One region of the Centipeda dianae genome, then DNA from elsewhere that is predicted to be linked to it. Evidence: riboswitches for the same ligand, from Rfam matches in the RefSeq annotation. Region 1 holds a riboswitch; each other region holds the start of a gene.
What was found. A riboswitch is a leader RNA that binds a small molecule or an ion and turns the genes downstream of it on or off. The one in region 1 is predicted to bind cobalamin.
Positions count from the first base shown of each region.

Region 2: it holds a riboswitch for cobalamin, as region 1 does, so the genes downstream of both, QU667_RS00380 (hypothetical protein) here and QU667_RS10130 (methylmalonyl-CoA mutase family protein) in region 1, are expected to answer to the same signal.
Region 3: it holds a riboswitch for cobalamin, as region 1 does, so the genes downstream of both, QU667_RS00150 (TonB-dependent receptor plug domain-containing protein) here and QU667_RS10130 (methylmalonyl-CoA mutase family protein) in region 1, are expected to answer to the same signal.

Region 1 is NZ_CP128650.1:2,074,939-2,080,583, reverse strand. Features, by position in the region: gene QU667_RS10145 (TatD family hydrolase) at 1-708, shown strand, start outside; gene QU667_RS10140 (secretion protein HlyD) at 751-900, shown strand; gene QU667_RS10135 (ubiquitin-like domain-containing protein) at 1,118-1,855, shown strand; cobalamin riboswitch at 1,963-2,195, shown strand; gene QU667_RS10130 (methylmalonyl-CoA mutase family protein) at 2,641-4,824, shown strand; gene scpA (methylmalonyl-CoA mutase) at 4,824-5,645, shown strand, end outside.
Region 2 is NZ_CP128650.1:79,239-84,883, reverse strand. Features, by position in the region: gene QU667_RS00395 (ABC transporter permease) at 1-484, opposite strand, end outside; gene QU667_RS00390 (ABC transporter substrate-binding protein) at 481-2,013, opposite strand; gene QU667_RS00385 (TonB-dependent receptor) at 2,109-4,292, opposite strand; gene QU667_RS00380 (hypothetical protein) at 4,289-4,492, opposite strand; cobalamin riboswitch at 4,483-4,696, opposite strand; gene QU667_RS00375 (SLC13 family permease) at 4,964-5,645, shown strand, end outside.
Region 3 is NZ_CP128650.1:25,553-31,197, reverse strand. Features, by position in the region: gene QU667_RS00155 (ABC transporter substrate-binding protein) at 1-22, opposite strand, end outside; gene QU667_RS00150 (TonB-dependent receptor plug domain-containing protein) at 96-2,510, opposite strand; cobalamin riboswitch at 2,829-3,017, opposite strand; gene QU667_RS00140 (deoxycytidylate deaminase) at 4,284-4,760, shown strand; gene mnmG (tRNA uridine-5-carboxymethylaminomethyl(34) synthesis enzyme MnmG) at 4,809-5,645, shown strand, end outside.

The DNA of each region.
Region 1 (5,645 bases):
GCCGCCGAGGCGGGGGTCGCGCAGATTATCAGCATGGGGGACACGATGGCGGCATCGGCACAGGTCGTTGCGGATGCGGAGCAGTATCCCGCACTCTATGCCGCCGTTGGCGTGCATCCCGAGAGCGCGTGCGTGCTGACGGATGCGGAGCGCGCACAACTTCTTGCGTGGGCGAATCATCCGAAGGTGGTCGCGATCGGTGAGATCGGGCTCGACTACTACTGGGAGAAAGATCCGCAGGTGCGTGCCGTGCAACGGGAGATGTTCGTCACGCAGCTGGACATTGCACGTGCGGCGGGACTGCCCGTCTGCATCCACGACCGCGAGGCGCACGGCGATACACTTGCGATACTGAGGACGGAGGGGCAGGGGGTTACGGGCGTGCTCCACTGCTACTCGGGCAGTCTTGAGATGGCGCGTGCGCTGTGGAAGATGGGGTACTATATCGGCATCGACGGACCCCTTACGTTCAAGAATGCGGCAAAGCTGCCCGACATCGTGCGCGAAGCGCCGCGTGAGCGTTTGCTCATCGAAACGGACAGCCCCTACCTCGCGCCCGTACCGAGGCGCGGCAAGCGCAACGAGCCCGCCTATGTCGCCTTTGTTGCGGCAAAGATCGCAGAGCTGCGCGAAGAGAGTGTGGAGGAGGTCGCGACGTACACAACGGAGAACGCGCGGCGGCTGTATCCGAAGCTGGGTGTGGGATGACGCACGGCGCAAGCCCGATGTACCTAGGGAATCGCTGATAAAATGAAGTCTGTCAGATTGGTGCAGATTTTTTGCCCTGTCAAGGAGACAAACCGGACTCATAGCAAGGGCTATGTGGAGGATTTGTCGACAATGAGAGGGCGAAAAAGATACGCCAAGATGGCACGGCTGAATTTATCGGTGCTTCCCTAGCTCTTTGAAACAGCATTCCAACGATTTTCTTGTTCTATCGTATATCATCGCCCTGTGCGTGGAGAAATTCTCTGCGTGCAGGGCTTTTGTGTGGGACGAATATCCTTCTCAGTGGCGGGAAAGGTGTGAAAACACGGGCTGAAAATATTCTGAATCCCATTTTTCATGAAAAATTCAGCGTAAAGTGGGAAAATGCCATCAGCAAAGGGGGAGTTCTATGCAGTGGAAGAAACTGGGACAGCTGATTCAGACAAAGAAAAACACCTTGTTCTGCGCTACGTTGGCGGGGATGATGCTTTTTTCCAGCGGATTCACGATGAACGGATTGCCGAAGAATATGCAGCGCGTGAGCGTGCACGTGGACGGCAAGACCATCACCGACATGACGGTGCAGACGAGACCCGATGATATTTTTGAGAAGCTTGGCGTACAGCTCGGTGCGAAGGACACCTACGAGGTGTTTCACAACGAGGGGGAACGCCATACCGAGATTTCTGTGCGCCGTGCCGTTCCCGTGAGCATCTCGTTCTGGGATGACACGCAGCAGGTTATGACGAGCGGGCGCACCGTCGGCGATGTCATAGCGGAGTACGGCTATAACCCGCATGAGGTGGACGTAACACCGTCCATGGATACCCCCGTCACGGCGGATCTTGTGATCGAACTGACGGAGAACGAGCAGGCAGCCGAACAGCGCCGTGCGCGTGAGCGCGAGGCGGATCGCGTGAGCCGCGGCATTCCGCGCTACCGTGCGGCATACACGATGTACGCATCGGCGTACCTTCCGGGGGACGGCGGCGGCAGCGGTGTCACGGCGACGGGCATGGTCGCCCGCCGCGGCGTCGTCGCGGTCGATCCCGACATCATTCCGCTCGGCTCGCGCCTCTACATCCCCGGCTACGGCGAGGCGATTGAGTTCGGCCGTCGCAGCGTCGAGGTCTATGTCATCGACTAATTGAATTTATGCATAAAAGGAATCACTGTGAGATAATTCACGCAGTGATTCTTTTTTTGTTGACAAAGGAAGTCTTTAGTGGTACTATTCTATCGTACCATAAAAACTAAATATGTATTGGATCAAGTGCAGAGGTTTTGTTTGACAGAGCCTCGATTGCTTCATAGGGAATCCGGTATGGGAGTTATGGACTTCATAAGCCGGAGCGGTCACGCCACTGTAACAGGGAGCGAGTCCACGCGCTGACCTTGCGTCAGCAGTCACTGGGGGGAAATCTCCGGGAAGGTGTGGATGAGCGATGAACTGGAGCCAGGAGACCTGCTTGATTGACAATCACCGATTGACCTGCGAGTGATGGGGATGGAGATTTTGCGGATTCGTTCGCCTCAAGAGAGAGTTTGGCATCATAGACCGAACCAAATGGGGAACTGAGTAACGATACCGAAAAAGCCCGTTCTGCACACCGTGGAATGGGCTTTTTCTTTGCATACATTCCGGTGGTGCGTGGAACGATCCTGAGGAGATCTGTGTGTATGTGAAAAGAATCCCATACCCAGAGATTTCCCCGGGATGAAGGAGTATGCGCTCCTTGGGGAAACATTGCTCATCTTTTCAGTTCTCGTTTTGCTTCCTATATGGAAGCTACGCTCTGAGGGTGGAAGCTCAGGGCGATTTTTTTTCAAGGAATGCAATTCCGCGCAATATGCCAGAATTGCTTTTTTCTTAGTCTGTTCATCCATTGAACGGACAGAGCCTTCCCGCAATAAATTAAAGGAGGACGTACTATGCCGGAAGAAAAAGAACGGTCGAGTGACGAGGAACTTCAGAAACTTCTGAAGAAATCGGCGGACATTGAGGATTTCCCCGACGTTCCGCTCGATGAATTCACGCCGCCCACAGACGAGGAGTGGAAAGCCGCGTGCGAGGCACTCCTCAAGGGCGCACCGTTTGAGAAGAAGATGTTCACAAAGACCTACGAGGGCATCACCTTCGACCCGATGTATACGCGGAAACACACGGAGGAGATCCTGCCGAAGAGTGTGATGCCCGGCATGGGAGACTACCTGCGCGGCGTGGACGCGGCAGGCTACATCGGGCGGCCGTGGGGCATCGCGCAGGCGTGCGATGAGACGCTGCCGTCGGAGAACAATGAGCTCCTGCGCCACGAGAACGACAAGGGCTCGACGATCTACCACATCGTACTTGACTCCGCTTCACGTGCGGGGATTGACGCGCGTCAGGCGGAGAAGGTCGGCGACCTCGGTACGAGTGTCACGACGGTCGAGGATATGCACACCATGCTCGCGGGACTTGATCTTGCGAAATTCCCGCTCTATATCTATGCGGGCGCGAATGCCGTCCCCCTGCTCTCCCTCGTTGCGGCGGCGCGTCGCGCGGCGGGCGAGGATGTGGGGAAGCTGCATGGCATCATCGGCGCGGATCCCATCGGCGCATTCGTGACGGACGGGAAGCTCCCCGCCTCCCTCGATGCCCACTATGACAGCCTCGCGGCGGCGGCACGTTGGGCGACGGCACATGCGCCGCGCGTCAGGACGGTGTTCGTCCGCAGCGATGTCTACAGCAGCGGCGGCGCAAACGATGTGCAGGAGGTCGCTGCGTGTCTGGCGACGGCGGCGGCGTATCTGCGCGCACTGTGCGAGCGCGGGCTGACGATTGACGAGGCGGCGGCGCAGATCGCGTTCGGCTTCTCCATGGGCGCGAACTTCTTCCTGCAGATCGCAAAGCTCCGCGCTGTGCGTCCGATCTGGGCGCAGATTGTAAAGGCGTTCGGCGGCAGCGCCGAATCGCAGAAGATGCACATCCACGCACGCCCCGCGCTCTTCTTCAAGACCATCTACGATCCGTATGTCAATATGCTCCGCAATACGACGGAGATCTTCTCGGGCGTCGTGGGCGGTATCGACTCGTTCGAGAGTGCGCCGTTCGACGAGCCGATCCGCAAGGGGGACGAGTTCTCGCGCCGCATCGCACGCAACATCCAGATCATGCTCCAAGAGGAGTTCGGCCTCCTCCAGCCCATCGACCCCGCGGGCGGCTCGTGGGCGGTCGAGACGCTGACGCGCCAGATGAAGGAAAAAATCTGGGCGCAGTTCCAAGAGATCGAGAAGCAGGGCGGCATCGTCGCGGCACTGCGCAGCGGCTTCGTGCAGGAGGGCATCGCCAAGGTGCTTGAGAGCCGCTTTAAGAGTGCGGATCTGCGCAAGGATCGCATTGTCGGCAACAATATGTACCCGAACATGACGGAGACCCTGCTCGACCCGCGTCCTGAGGACACGGCGGCGCTCAAGGAACAGCGCACGAAAGACATCGAGGCGTATCTCTCGGACATCGACACGGTGCATCGCGATGAGGCGCTTGCGGCATTCAAGGCGGACGGCACCCTTGACCATGGCATCGAGGCGGCGCTTGCGGGAGCGACGATTGCAGAGCTCATGGCGGCGGTCACGGAAGGGAAGGGCGCGGAGCAGATCGCTGCGATTGCGCCGCACCGTTGGAGCGAGCGGTTCGAAACGCTCCGAAGGCGCACGGAGGACTACAAGGCGGAGAAGAACGACAACGTGAAGATCTTCCTCGCGAACATGGGTCCGATCCCGCAGCACAAGGCGCGCGCGGACTTTACCACGGGCTTTTTGCAGGTCGGTGCGTTCGAGGTGCTGACGAACGACGGGTTCAAGACCGTCGAGGAGGCGGCGGATGCGGCACGTGCGAGCGGTGCGGATGCGGTCGTCATCTGCTCCACGGATGCGACCTACCCCGAGATCGTCCCCGCACTCGCGCCGAAGCTCCACGAGGTACTGCCGAATGCGCGCGTGTTCCTCGCGGGCGCTGCGCCGAAAGATCTGCTTGAAACGTACAAGGAAGCGGGCATTGACGAATACATCTCCGTCCGTGCGAACTGCTATGAGGTGCTTGAGAGCCTTCAGAAAAAGAAAGGGATGATTGCGTAATGGCAGGCTTTACGAACCCGGATTTCACGGGGATGAGCCTCGGCGAAAGCCCGTCCGCAGACTCCAAGGAGTGGCGCGCCCTCTTCGAGGGGGCGACGGGGCGGACGTTTGAGGCGCTCACGCACAAGACGATGGAGCGTGTGCCCGTGAAACCGTTCTATGATCACGATGTATACGCGCACATGAACCACCTCGACTTTGCGAGCGGCATCCCGCCGTGCCTCAGAGGCCCGTACTCCACGATGTACGTGTTCCGTCCGTGGACGGTGCGCCAGTACGCAGGCTTCTCGACGGCAGAGGAGTCGAACGCATTCTATCGTCGCAACCTCGCCGCAGGGCAGAAAGGTCTTTCCATCGCGTTCGACCTCCCGACCCATCGCGGCTATGATGCAGACAACCCGCGCGTCGTCGGCGACGTGGGCAAGGCGGGCGTTTCCGTCTGCTCCATGCTGGACATGAACATCCTGTTTTCGGGCATCCCGCTCGATCAGATGTCCGTCTCCATGACGATGAACGGCGCCGTTCTGCCGATCCTCGCCTTCTTCATCGTATCGGGCGAGGAGCAGGGCGTTGACAAGAAGATCATGGCGGGGACGATCCAGAACGACATCCTGAAGGAGTTCATGGTTCGTAACACGTACATCTACCCGCCGGAGATGTCCATGCGCATCATCGGCGACATCTTCGAGTACACGACGAAGTATATGCCGAAGTTCAACAGCATCTCCATCTCCGGCTACCATATGCAGGAGGCGGGCGCACCTGCGGACATCGAGCTGGGCTACACGCTCGCGGACGGTCTTGAGTACATCCGTACGGGC
Region 2 (5,645 bases), 400 kb from region 1:
AGACGAGGATCAGCAGAACCGCCATGAGAAAGGACGGTGCCGCGAGCATCACCTGCGTCACACCGCGCACCAGAGCCTCAACAACCGTGCCGCGCATACGCGCCATGAGCAGCCCGAGCCCGATGCCACCCGCAACCGCCCAGCCGAGCGCTGCGGCGGCAAGCGCGGCGGTCACGGGCAGACGCGCGAGAAGTGCATCAAAGACGGGCATCCCCAGATGAAAGGACATACCGCCGTCCCCCTGTAGGATACGCCAAAGCCAAATGCCGTACTGCACATAGGGCGGCGCATCGAGACCGAGATAGGCGTGCAGAGATGCAACCTCCTCTGCCGACGGGATCCCCATCCCCGCTCCTTCCAGCATGATCTCGGCGGGATCTCCCGGGGAGAGCTGCGCGAGGAGGAATGCGAGGAGACTGATGCCGAGGAGCACGGGCACGCCGCCGAGGAGGCGCCGCACGATATAGCGCTGCAATGCGTTCATCTCCATGCCACCTCCGCAAGGGACACCCCGTAGCGCAGCGCACGGTAGCCCGTGAGCCGCGCCGCGTTGTAGACCACGATATTTTCGTCATAGTAGAGCGGAACGAGCGGCTGTTCCTCCACACTGATCGCCTGTATGCGGTCAAAGACCGCCCGCCGTTTCCCCTCGTCCGGCTCGGTGCGCAGCGCGGTGAGGAGGCGGTTCACCTCCGCATTGTCGTAGCCGAGCGAGAGCGCCTTGTTGCGCGGCCCCTGCGGGGAGAAAAACCCGTCGAACACATAGAGCGGGTCGCCGTTCGGCAGCCCCTGCTGAGAGCGGGCAATATCATAGTCTCCGCGCCGCATACGCACCGTCATCATCGGCGACTCAAGCGCCTCAATGCGCACATCAAGTCCCAGATCCGCAAGCCAGTAAGCGATGAGTTCCGCCTCCCCCTTTGCAATCGGATCCGCTCCGTTCACACAGTAGACAATCTCCCGCCGCCCGTCCCCAAGCACTTCATGCGCGAGGCGTTTTGCCTCCTCCACATCCTGCACAACAGGGAACTCCTTGTAGAACGGGCTCGCAATGCTCAGGAGATTCATCGTCGGCGTCGCATAGCCGAGGTAGAGCGCATCCACGAGGAGGCGGCGGTCGAGCAGCAGGCTCACCGCGCGGCGCATACGTACATCGTCGAACGGCGGACGCGTCCCGTTCATCGCGAGATAGCGCACCATGATCGAGCGGCTCGTCGAAATGGCAAACCGCTCATCCTGCGCCAGCTCGTCCGCGAGCACGGGCGGCATCGCACCGAGATCGAGCACCCCCATGATCTCCTCCGCCTTGAGCGCGGCAAAGCGCACATCGGGGCTGGGGATGCTGCGCACCATGATGCGGTGCGCACGCGCCTTCTCCCCGTAGTAATCCTCGTTGCGCTCCAAGAGGACATAGCGATCCTTCACATTTTCGACAATGCGGAACGGGCCTGTCCCAATCGCCACCCCCGCAAAATTTCCATCGTCCGCCAGACACGAGGGCGCATAGACGGGGCTGCCGAAGTTCATCATGTTGTAGAGTTGGTTGATGTTCGGCTGCGCAAAGGTCAGTCGGAGCGTAAGCGTATCCAGCGGCTCCGCGCTGACGAGCCCCGGATAGTAGTTCTTGCGGCTGCGCGAATAAAACGCCGTCGAGCGCGGCTCCTTCTCCATCCATGCGAGGTTGTCCGCGACCACCTGCGCGGTCAGTGGCGTGCCGTCGTGAAACCGCACCCCCTCGCGCAGATGAAACACCCACACGCGCCCCTCGTCCAACATCTCCCACGATGCGGCAAGGCAGGGGGCGGGCGCACCCGTCTCCTCATCCGCCGTGACGAGCGGCTCCCAGACACCGAGGATCTTGCTACAGTAGTAGCCGTCGTTCACGCCCGGCGCGAGCTGGCGGTATGCCGCGAGCACGATGGTATCGTCCGACGCGTCCCCCGCCGACGCTCCGCCCCGCTCCTGTGCGCCCTGTCCGCAGCCTGCAAGCGAGAGCAGAACCACGAGCAGCATGAATATGCGCAGACAGCGCATAACGCCCCTCCCTTCCTTTTAAGAACAACAAGAAGAGCAGAAATATTTCTGCCCTTCCTGTTCATGCTATGTCCTTAAAGATCCATCGACATCGTGAGCGCAATCGTGCGCGGCGTGGAGAGATAGAGGCTCTCCGCCGCACGCGAGGCGATCCAGTACTCCCGATCAAGCGCGTTGTAGAGCGTCAGCCCGAACGTCGTCGGGGTCGTGCCGATCTGTGTCCGATACGTCATGCCGAGATCGAGCACAGCCGTGGACGGCACCTTGAACTTCTCATTGCACGTCCACGCGCTGCCCGCATACGAGAGGCGCCCGAACGCGCTGAACTTCTCGTCCGCCGCATAGCGCACCATGAGCGCCCCGTTCCAGTTCGGCTGTCCGTCGAGCGTCCTGCCGTTGTTCTTGCCGTCCTTCGTCTTTTCGGAGGTCGCACGCAGATAGGAAAGCCCTGCCGCGAGCGACCATTTCGGCGCAATCTTGCCCGTCACGCCAAACTCGATGCCGCGATGGCGCTCCTCGCCGTCCTGCAGCTGATACTTGTCCGCCCCGCGCATGACATCGATGTTGTTCGCCTGTGTGATGTCAAAGAACGCGAGGGTATACAGCATATCCCGGTTCGCATACTTCACGCCGATCTCGTTCTGCTTCGTCTTGGCGGGCGGCAGAACCTCGCCGCTGTTCTTATATTTGCTGCTGACCACCGAGCCGACGTCGAAGTACTCCGCATGACTGACATAGACGGATGTATCCTTCGTCGGGCGGTAGGTGAGGGCATAGGTCGGCGTGGTCGCACTCGAATCCACGCTCGTCTTTACCTGCCCCGTATTCAAATCGTATGCCTTCACATTCGCCGCATGGTGATGCACGCCGAGCAGCACATCCCACTTGTTGATCGTGATCGTATCGACGAGCGAGATGCCCTTGATCGAGGTCTTGTTGTTCATCGCCTCCTCGTATGCCGTCGTCGGAGCCGTATGCTGATTCAGAACGCCCGTATAGATATTGCCCGTACCGAGTTTATAGACGGTACCGCCCTTCTTTGCCGCCTCGCGTTCCCGCCATGCGCGATCCACCGCAAGGGTCAGATCGTGCTCCGTCTTTCCCGCGCGGAGTTTTCCGTTCACCCCCATCTGGATGTAGTTCGCGCGCTGCGGGGTCGTCGTCGTCTGCTCCTCAAGATCGAAATCGCCCGCGTCATTCTTGATGACGAGCGCACTGTAGCGGTACATGACATTCTTGTTCAGCTTGTTCTTGAGGTAGCCTGCGTTGACGAAGCCCTTCCACGCCTCCGAGAATTTCTGCTCGTGGTTGAGAATCGCCATCCAGCCGTAGCTCTCCTTGTCCATGCCGTCAAACGCATAGTTGCGCGATGCCTTCGGCACGGCGGGGAGATGTGTGACACCACTGCCAATCTTGAACCAGCGCTGACCGCCGGCCACCTGATTCTGACGGTAGCCCGTGAAGAAGTTCGTCTTGCTCTTTGCGTCCTCGTGGTCGATATTGACGTAGATGCTCGCGGACTTCACCTTCTGCCCGTCAACCGCCGTCTCGCCGTCCACCTTCTCCGCCATGAGGCGTGCGCCCCAGTCCTTGTTCCCGCCGAAGCGGCGTGCGAGGTCAAAATACGCCCCCGCCATGCTCTGCCCAGAGTGCGTCAGCGTCAGACGCGTGATCGGCTCCTCGCCCGCACGCTTCGTCGTAAAGTTGATGATGCCGCCCGCCGCATTCGTTTCATAATGCGTTCCCGTAGACGCAATGCCGCTGTTCGGACCGGAGATCACATCCGCCTTCTCCACGGCATACATCGGCGCGTTGAACTGCGTGAACATCCCCGGCACGCCGTTGACAAAGGTATTCGTCCCGTTCGAGCGGAATCCGCGGTGCTGGAAATCGTTGTGCAGAACGCTGCCCACGGGGCGGATCGACGGCGAGACCGCAAGCACGCTGTCGAGCGGCTGGCTCGGATCGCCGAACGACTTGATCGTCTCCTGTGTGATGTTCGTCGTCGTGAACGGCGTCTCCATCGTGTCCTTGCTGCCGAGGAAGCCGACACTGCCCTCACGCGCGACAAAAACGCCCTCCGGCCCATCCTCCTCCACCGCTGCCTCGCGCTCCCCCGCGACCTCGACGGGCGCGAGCTCATAGGTGTCGAGCGTCCCCCCGTGGGCATCCGTCCTCTCTGCGGCGCTTGCCGCACCCATCCACATCGAGCCGACAGCCGCAAGCGCGACCGCAAGCGCCAGCTTTCGTTTCGTCATGTCCATTTCCTCCCTGCTGCGCGGGTATCTCCGCCCGTGCGCTCCTCCATGCACATCCCCATCTTCATCGTGCGCTCATATACAAAAGCCCCGTCCACGGCAGACGGGGCTTTCCCACACGAAAAAAGCCTGCCGTCCTGTCCATCGCAGGATGCAGAGGAGAGCGACGCTCCCCCACGGGGCGCAGCACTCCGGCGCACGAGATTCGGTAGGTCTTCCGGCTCTGCATCATCGTCCGCCTCACCTTCCCGGTTTCCCAGTGGTCGAAGCGCGCACACACGGCTTCCTGAGGTTTTCTCTGCATTACGGCGGCGGGACCGCATCGGCTTATGAAGTCACGGCATTGCCGCGCTTCCCGATTTCCCTGTTACACTCTTTCGAGTACCGAACCTGCTTATGAAGTTTGGATTTCAGTATAAGTGAATGCCGCTCTGTTTGTCAATCGTTTTTCGTTCCACATAAATGGTATGATATATATACGAAAGGAAAACATAACCGCTATTTATGTTTTTAATGTCAAAGTTTCATAGGTCGTTCGTCCGTTTTTGGCAGGAAAAACCAAAAGAGAGAGAGAATTATAAGAATTCGTCAAAAGAAAGTCTCTGAAATTTCCAAGGGAGACTAATCGGATCACCGCGATCCGCAACGAACTGTATGAAGGAGATGTATTCATGGATGCAGCAATGCTCACACTTGGGGTTCTCGGCGTGGCGGCGTTCCTCTTCGCCACCGAGATCATCCCGCTTGCCGTGACGGCGATGGGCGCGGCGATCGCGCTCGGACTCTTGGGGGTGCTCACCCCCGCACAGGTTTTCTCCGGGCTCTCGAACTCCACCGTCGTCCTGTTCGCCGGTATGTTCATCATCGGTGCGGCGATGTTCCAGACGGGGCTCGCGCAAAAAATCGGCATCGCCGTCGTCAAAAAATCGGGCAATGACGAACGTGCATTGATGGCGGCACTGATGCTCATAACGATCATCCTCTCGTCCGTGTCCTCGAACACGGCGACGGTCGCCTGCCTCATGCCCGTCGTCATCCAGATCTGCGCCGCCGCGCGGCTGCCCGTCTCACCGCAGCTGATGGCGCTCGCCGTCGCGGCGAACGTCGGCGGTACGATCACGATGATCGGCACGCCGCCGAACATCCTCATGAGCGCGACGCTCGGCGCGAGCGGGCTCACGCCGTTCGGCTTCTTCGAGTTCGCATGGATCGGCGTCCCGCTCTCGATCATCGGCATGATCTATATGCTGACCATCGGGCGCAAACTCTGCCCGCGCCGGCTCGTGGACAGCGAGGCCGTTACGGGTGAGGAGGAGGAGGCAAAGGATCCGCGCAAGATGATGATCTGCGCCG
Region 3 (5,645 bases), 340 kb from region 1:
GCAATATATATGAAAGTTTCATCCTTCCTCCTACAAGAAAGAGACGCAAGGCATCCTTTGGGAAGAATGTCTTGCGTCCTTTCATTTCCGAACAATTAGAACGTGTAGCGAGCGCCGACCATCACACTGCGCGCAGGCATGGTGGAGGAGCCAAGTCCGTTGTAGGAGCTATAGGAGGTCTGATATGCCTCGTTCGTGAGGTTGTTGACGGTGATATATCCCGTCAGATCGGGCGTAAAGCTGTAGTTGATGTTCCAGTCAAGGACGAGGAACTGGCGATCCGTAAAGGCTCTCAGGTTGTTCCCCGTGTACCAGTTCATCAGCAGTCCCGTATAGAGCTTCTGATTCTCATAGGAAAGGTTGAGCGCATAGTGGTTCTGCGGGCGGAGGCGGTTCATCTGTGTGTTGATGTCGTCCTCGCCGTTAAGCCCCCAGCTCGGATCGACATTCCAGCCGCTCTTGACCTGCCATTTATCATCCATATGCGAGTAGGATGCACTCATTGTGACGTGCTTGTCAAAGGCGTGGTCAAACGTGATGTTAAAGGACGTCTTGTCCTCGCGGGCATTGACTGCCGTGTAGTCATAACCAGGAATCGACGCATCCCAGATGGGGAACGATGCAATCGCGTTCGACATCCGCGTCCAGTCATAATGAACTGCAAGGGCGGAATGCTGCGAGAACTCCTTGCGTACGCCAAGCGTCCACACATCACCACGCTCATTTTCGAGCGGCGTCTTGTAGATGCCGTGCAGTGTCGTATAGTCTCCCTGCCGCACGGGACGATAGATCTGTGTCCAACCGCCATATACGCTGAGCGTATCATCGATCAGATACTCCGTATTGAGCACAGGTGTGATGAGATGGGATTTTCCTTTTCCCTTGAATCCGGCATTGCCCGTGTAATCATAATCCGAGTAGTAAGTATAGCGGAGCGCCGGGGTCAGGTCCCAGTTCGGCGTGATGTGGATCTTGTCCTGCACATAGCCGATCACCGTGTTACGGCTCGTTGTAGATTCCACATATTTTCTTGTACGCCGGCTATAGTATTTTTCAACAGTCTTAGCACGATCATAGGTTAGGCTCGCAATAACATCGTTCTTGCCGATTGCTCGCGCATACTGCACTTGAACGCCCTGATTACGTTCTTTCTGCCATCCCGTCGGCTCTGTGGCTGTACCGTCGGTCTTCTCCAGCCATTCCTGCACCTTCGCCGGATCGCCGCCCGGGAATGGTGCGAGATTTTCACGAATCCACTGTTTCAGCTCGGCAGCCGTCGCACCGCCCGGAAAGCGTGCCTGATAGTCTGCGGCGGGGTCATCACTAAGTGACCATCTGTATTTATCACGAGAGGAGTAGCGATGATTCTGGTAATAGAGGCGAACAAAACTCTCCATACCATTGTCCTTGTCGAATGTCCACTTCAGCTCCCAGTCATTATTCTTAAACCGACTGAACGAGTTGTATACCTTGCCATCAAGTGCATATAGGTTCGCGTAACCCGGGTTGTCTGCGTCACCGAATGCGGGATCGCCGACCAATTGATTACTGCTGTTCAGCTTGCCAACGGCAGCTGCAAAGATAATACGCTCCCAGTCGTCCTGATTCCAGTATTTGAGACGCGGCGTCGAGATCGGGTAGCCATCCTTGCCTGCCTTGTAGTTGTACCAGAGCTTGATGCTCTGCTCCTTGCCGAGATCCTTGTCGAGACGGATGTTGACCGCCTCTTCCTTCCAACGCGAGCCGCCGAGCGTACCTGTCCTGCCCGTCTCGCCGTCCACATACTCCGTATCACCGCTCATCGTCTTTGTCACCGTGCCGAAATAGTGGAAGGTCGGATCGTCCTGCAGCGCACCCGAGAGGGTGAGCGCATAGTTGTGCTTGTGCCACGAGCCTGTGGAAAGATCGAGCGTCCCCTTCTGCTCGACTGCGCCCTTGCGCGTGATGATGTTGATGACACCTCCCGTCGCGTCCGGTCCATAGACGGATGCGCCGGGTCCCTTGATGACCTCGATCTTGTCCACGCTCTCGATGCCGAGCATCTGGTCGAGGTTGACCCCTGTGGACTTGCTGCCCGAGGTGCTCCGACTGTTAAAGCGGGTGCTCGTGAGGTTGTCCACGCGCCGCCCGTCGATGAGGATGACGACACGCGAGTCGCCGTTGATAAGCACGCCGTTGTTATAGGTCTGGTACCCGTACTCGCCGCCGCGATAGCCGGGGTTCTGGAACGTCACGCCCGGGATACGCTTGATCGCCTCGGTGAGATCCGTGTAGTGACGCTTCTCGATCTCCTCGCGCGTGATGACCTTCACATCGCCGCCCGTGCGGTAGTAGGACTGCTCTGTCACCGTGTCGCCGAACTGGTTGATCGTCTGCTCCGCCTCGACCACGATATTATCAATCGTGTAGGACTGCAGATTCTCATCATGTCCCGCATAGACAGAGGTCTGCCCCCCCCCCGTGGACAAGAGCCCTGCGAGGACTGCAAGCGTAAGATGTCTCTTCTTCATATTCGTCATTTCCTCCTTGATCGGGCATAGCCCTTCCATCCCATGCAACACCCTCCGGCATTGCTGACCGACTGCATAAAAAAAGGCTTCCCACACAAAGAAAGCCGCCGCGTTGCCACGGTATCGGCTCCCCTCCCCATCGCTCGTGGATTACCGGAAGCACTGATAAATTCAGCCATGCCATCTTGACGTATCTTTTTTGCCTGCACTGTGTCGACAAATCCTCCACATAGCTTTGGCTATGCGTCCGGTTTATCTCCTTGTTCAGACAAAAAATCTACACCAATCTGACAGACTTCATTTTATCAGCGATTCCTTACAGGTCGCGCAAAACAGGCAGTTCTCCTGGCTCGGATTCCTCGCTCGGCTGCGCCTTCCCAAGGATCGCTCCTCAGTGACGGGACTTCTCCCATGCAGCTCTGCTCCTCCTCACAGTGGCGGGACCGCTTTGGCTTGTACCAAATTCCCTATTAAGCCCTCACGGGCACCTGTTTTCTATATAGTTTTATACAAATTGACATCATTCTATTTTATATTTCATGTTTTGTCAATCCTATATTAACAGAGATTTCTTCTCAATTTTTGAACAGAGGTGGGAAGAGCGTCAGATGCTTGACGAACTGCGCGAATTGAAGTAAAATAAGCATAGAAAAAGGGCACTGCCGATGGGCGGCCGCCCCCTATATAACCGGAGAGAATCCCCGCCTATTGTTTGGAGACGCAAGGCGGGTTTTCTCATTTATCTTTTTACTGACAGAATCAGTATGGTATATACTACGAGAAATGATAGGAACTCATAGGTATCCATGTGTATTCCCCCTTTCGGGGGCGAGATTAGCCGCCTACCGTTTTTGATAGCAGTGCCTTTTCTCATTATAGCAAACAAATGTATGCAGTGCAAGCCTTGACGAACTGCGCGAATTGAAGTAAAATAAGCATAGAAAAAGGGCACTGCCGCTCAGCGGTTGCCCCCAATGTTATAGCAGAGATTACCCCGCCTACGATTTGGAGCGCAAGGCGGGGCTTTCTCATTTATCGTTTAACGGATAAGACTAAGATGGTGAACACAACGAGAAACGTCAAGAACTCGTAGGTCTCCATGCAGATCCCCCCTTTCGGGGGCTGAGTTGCCACTGCGCCTATCAGTGCCTTTTCTCATTATAGCAAACAAATGTATGCAGTGCAAGCCTTGACGAACTGCTCGAATTGAAGTAAAATAAGCATAGAAAAAGGGCACTGCCGCTCAGCGGTTGCCCCTTATACACGCGAGAAGTTCCCCGTCTGCAGTTTGGAGCGCAAGGCGGGGCTTTCTCATTTATCGTTTAACGGATAAGACTAAGACGGTAAACACAACGAGAAACGTCAAGAACTCGTAGGTCTCCATGCAGATCCCCCCTTTCGGGGGCTGAGTTGCCACTGCGCCTATCAGTGCCTTTTCTCATTATAGCAAACGCGTGTATGCAGTGCAAGCCTTGACGAACTGCGCGAATTGAAGTAAAATAAGCATAGAAAAAGGGCACTGCCGATGGGCGGCCGCCCCTCAGAGTTGGAATAATCCGCCTACATGTTGGAAGCGTGCGGCGGATTTTTCTTGTTTAGAACTTGATCGCGAGGATCAAGGCAATGAGCAGAATGAGAAACACAAACATCTCATAGATACCCATACCATCACCCCCCTTCGTATTTGAAAGGGGCAAGATTAGCCGCCTACCGTTACTGGCAGTGCCTTATTTCATTATATCAAACAAATGTATGTAGTGCAAGGAGAGTAGCATGATTATCTCTTGGGACGAATACTTCATGGGCGTTGCGATCTTCTCCGCCTACCGCAGCAAGGATCCACACACGCAGGTCGGCGCGTGCATCGTCAACGAGGACAAGCACATCGTCGGTGTCGGCTACAACGGTATGCCGAACGGCTGCGACGACCGCGAGTACCCGTGGGGACGGACGGGGGAATTCACGGAGCAGAAATATCCCTATGTTGTGCACGCCGAACTCAACGCCATCCTCAACGCAAGTACGTCACTGAAGGGCTGTCGTATCTACGTGTCGCTCTTCCCGTGCAACGAATGCTGCAAGGCAATCATCCAGAGCGGCATCCGCGAGGTTGTCTACCTCTCGGACAAATACGCCGTGAGCGAGGCGACGAAGATCTCCAAGCGGATGTTTGACTCTGCGGGCGTTCGTTGGCGGCGCATGGAGACGGATCTCGCCGAGGTACCCGTAAACTTTATGGTAAAGGAATAACACAAAAACATTACAATTTATGTGATAAAACCAAAAGGAAATCATTACGTGAACAGTACTACAGATTATGATATTATCGTCATTGGCGCAGGGCACGCAGGTGTCGAAGCGGCGCTTGCGGCGGCACGCATGGGACGGCGTACCCTCATCGTCACGCTTTCGCTCGACAACATCGCCATGATGCCATGCAACCCGTCCGTCGGCGGCCCAGGCAAGAGCCACCTCGTCCGCGAGATCGATGCGCTCGGCGGGGAGATGGGCATTGCCGCCGACCGCGCGAGCATACAGCGCCGCCTCCTCAACACGGGCAAGGGCCCTGCCGTCCATTCCCTCCGTATGCAGGCAGACAAGTTCCTCTATCAGCGCATCATGAAGGAGACGGTTGAAAACACCGAGAACCTCGATGTACGCCAGCTGCTTGTGACGGAGCTTCTCACAGAGGAAACTGCGGGGAAAAAGCGTGTCACGGGCATCCGCTGCGAGACGGGCGAACGCCTCACGGCACGCGCCGTGATCCTCGCCACGGGGACGTATCTGCGCGGGCGCATCATCCTCGGCGAGACCATCTACGACAGCGGTCCGAACGGGCAGCGCCCCGCGATGGCGCTCTCGGACGCGCTACGGATGCTCGGTCTCACGCTCATGCGCTTTAAGACCGGCACGCCCGCACGCGTTGACCGCCGCACGATTGACTTTGGCAAAACTGCCATACAGGAGGGCGACCCTGCTGCGCCCGCATTTTCCTTTTTGACGGATGCGATGCCGGATGAACAGGCACCGTGCTACCTCAGCTATACAAATGAGAGAACGCACGCGATCATCCGTGCGAACCTCCACCGCGCCCCGATGGCAAACGGCGTGATTGAGGGGATCGGGCCGCGCTAC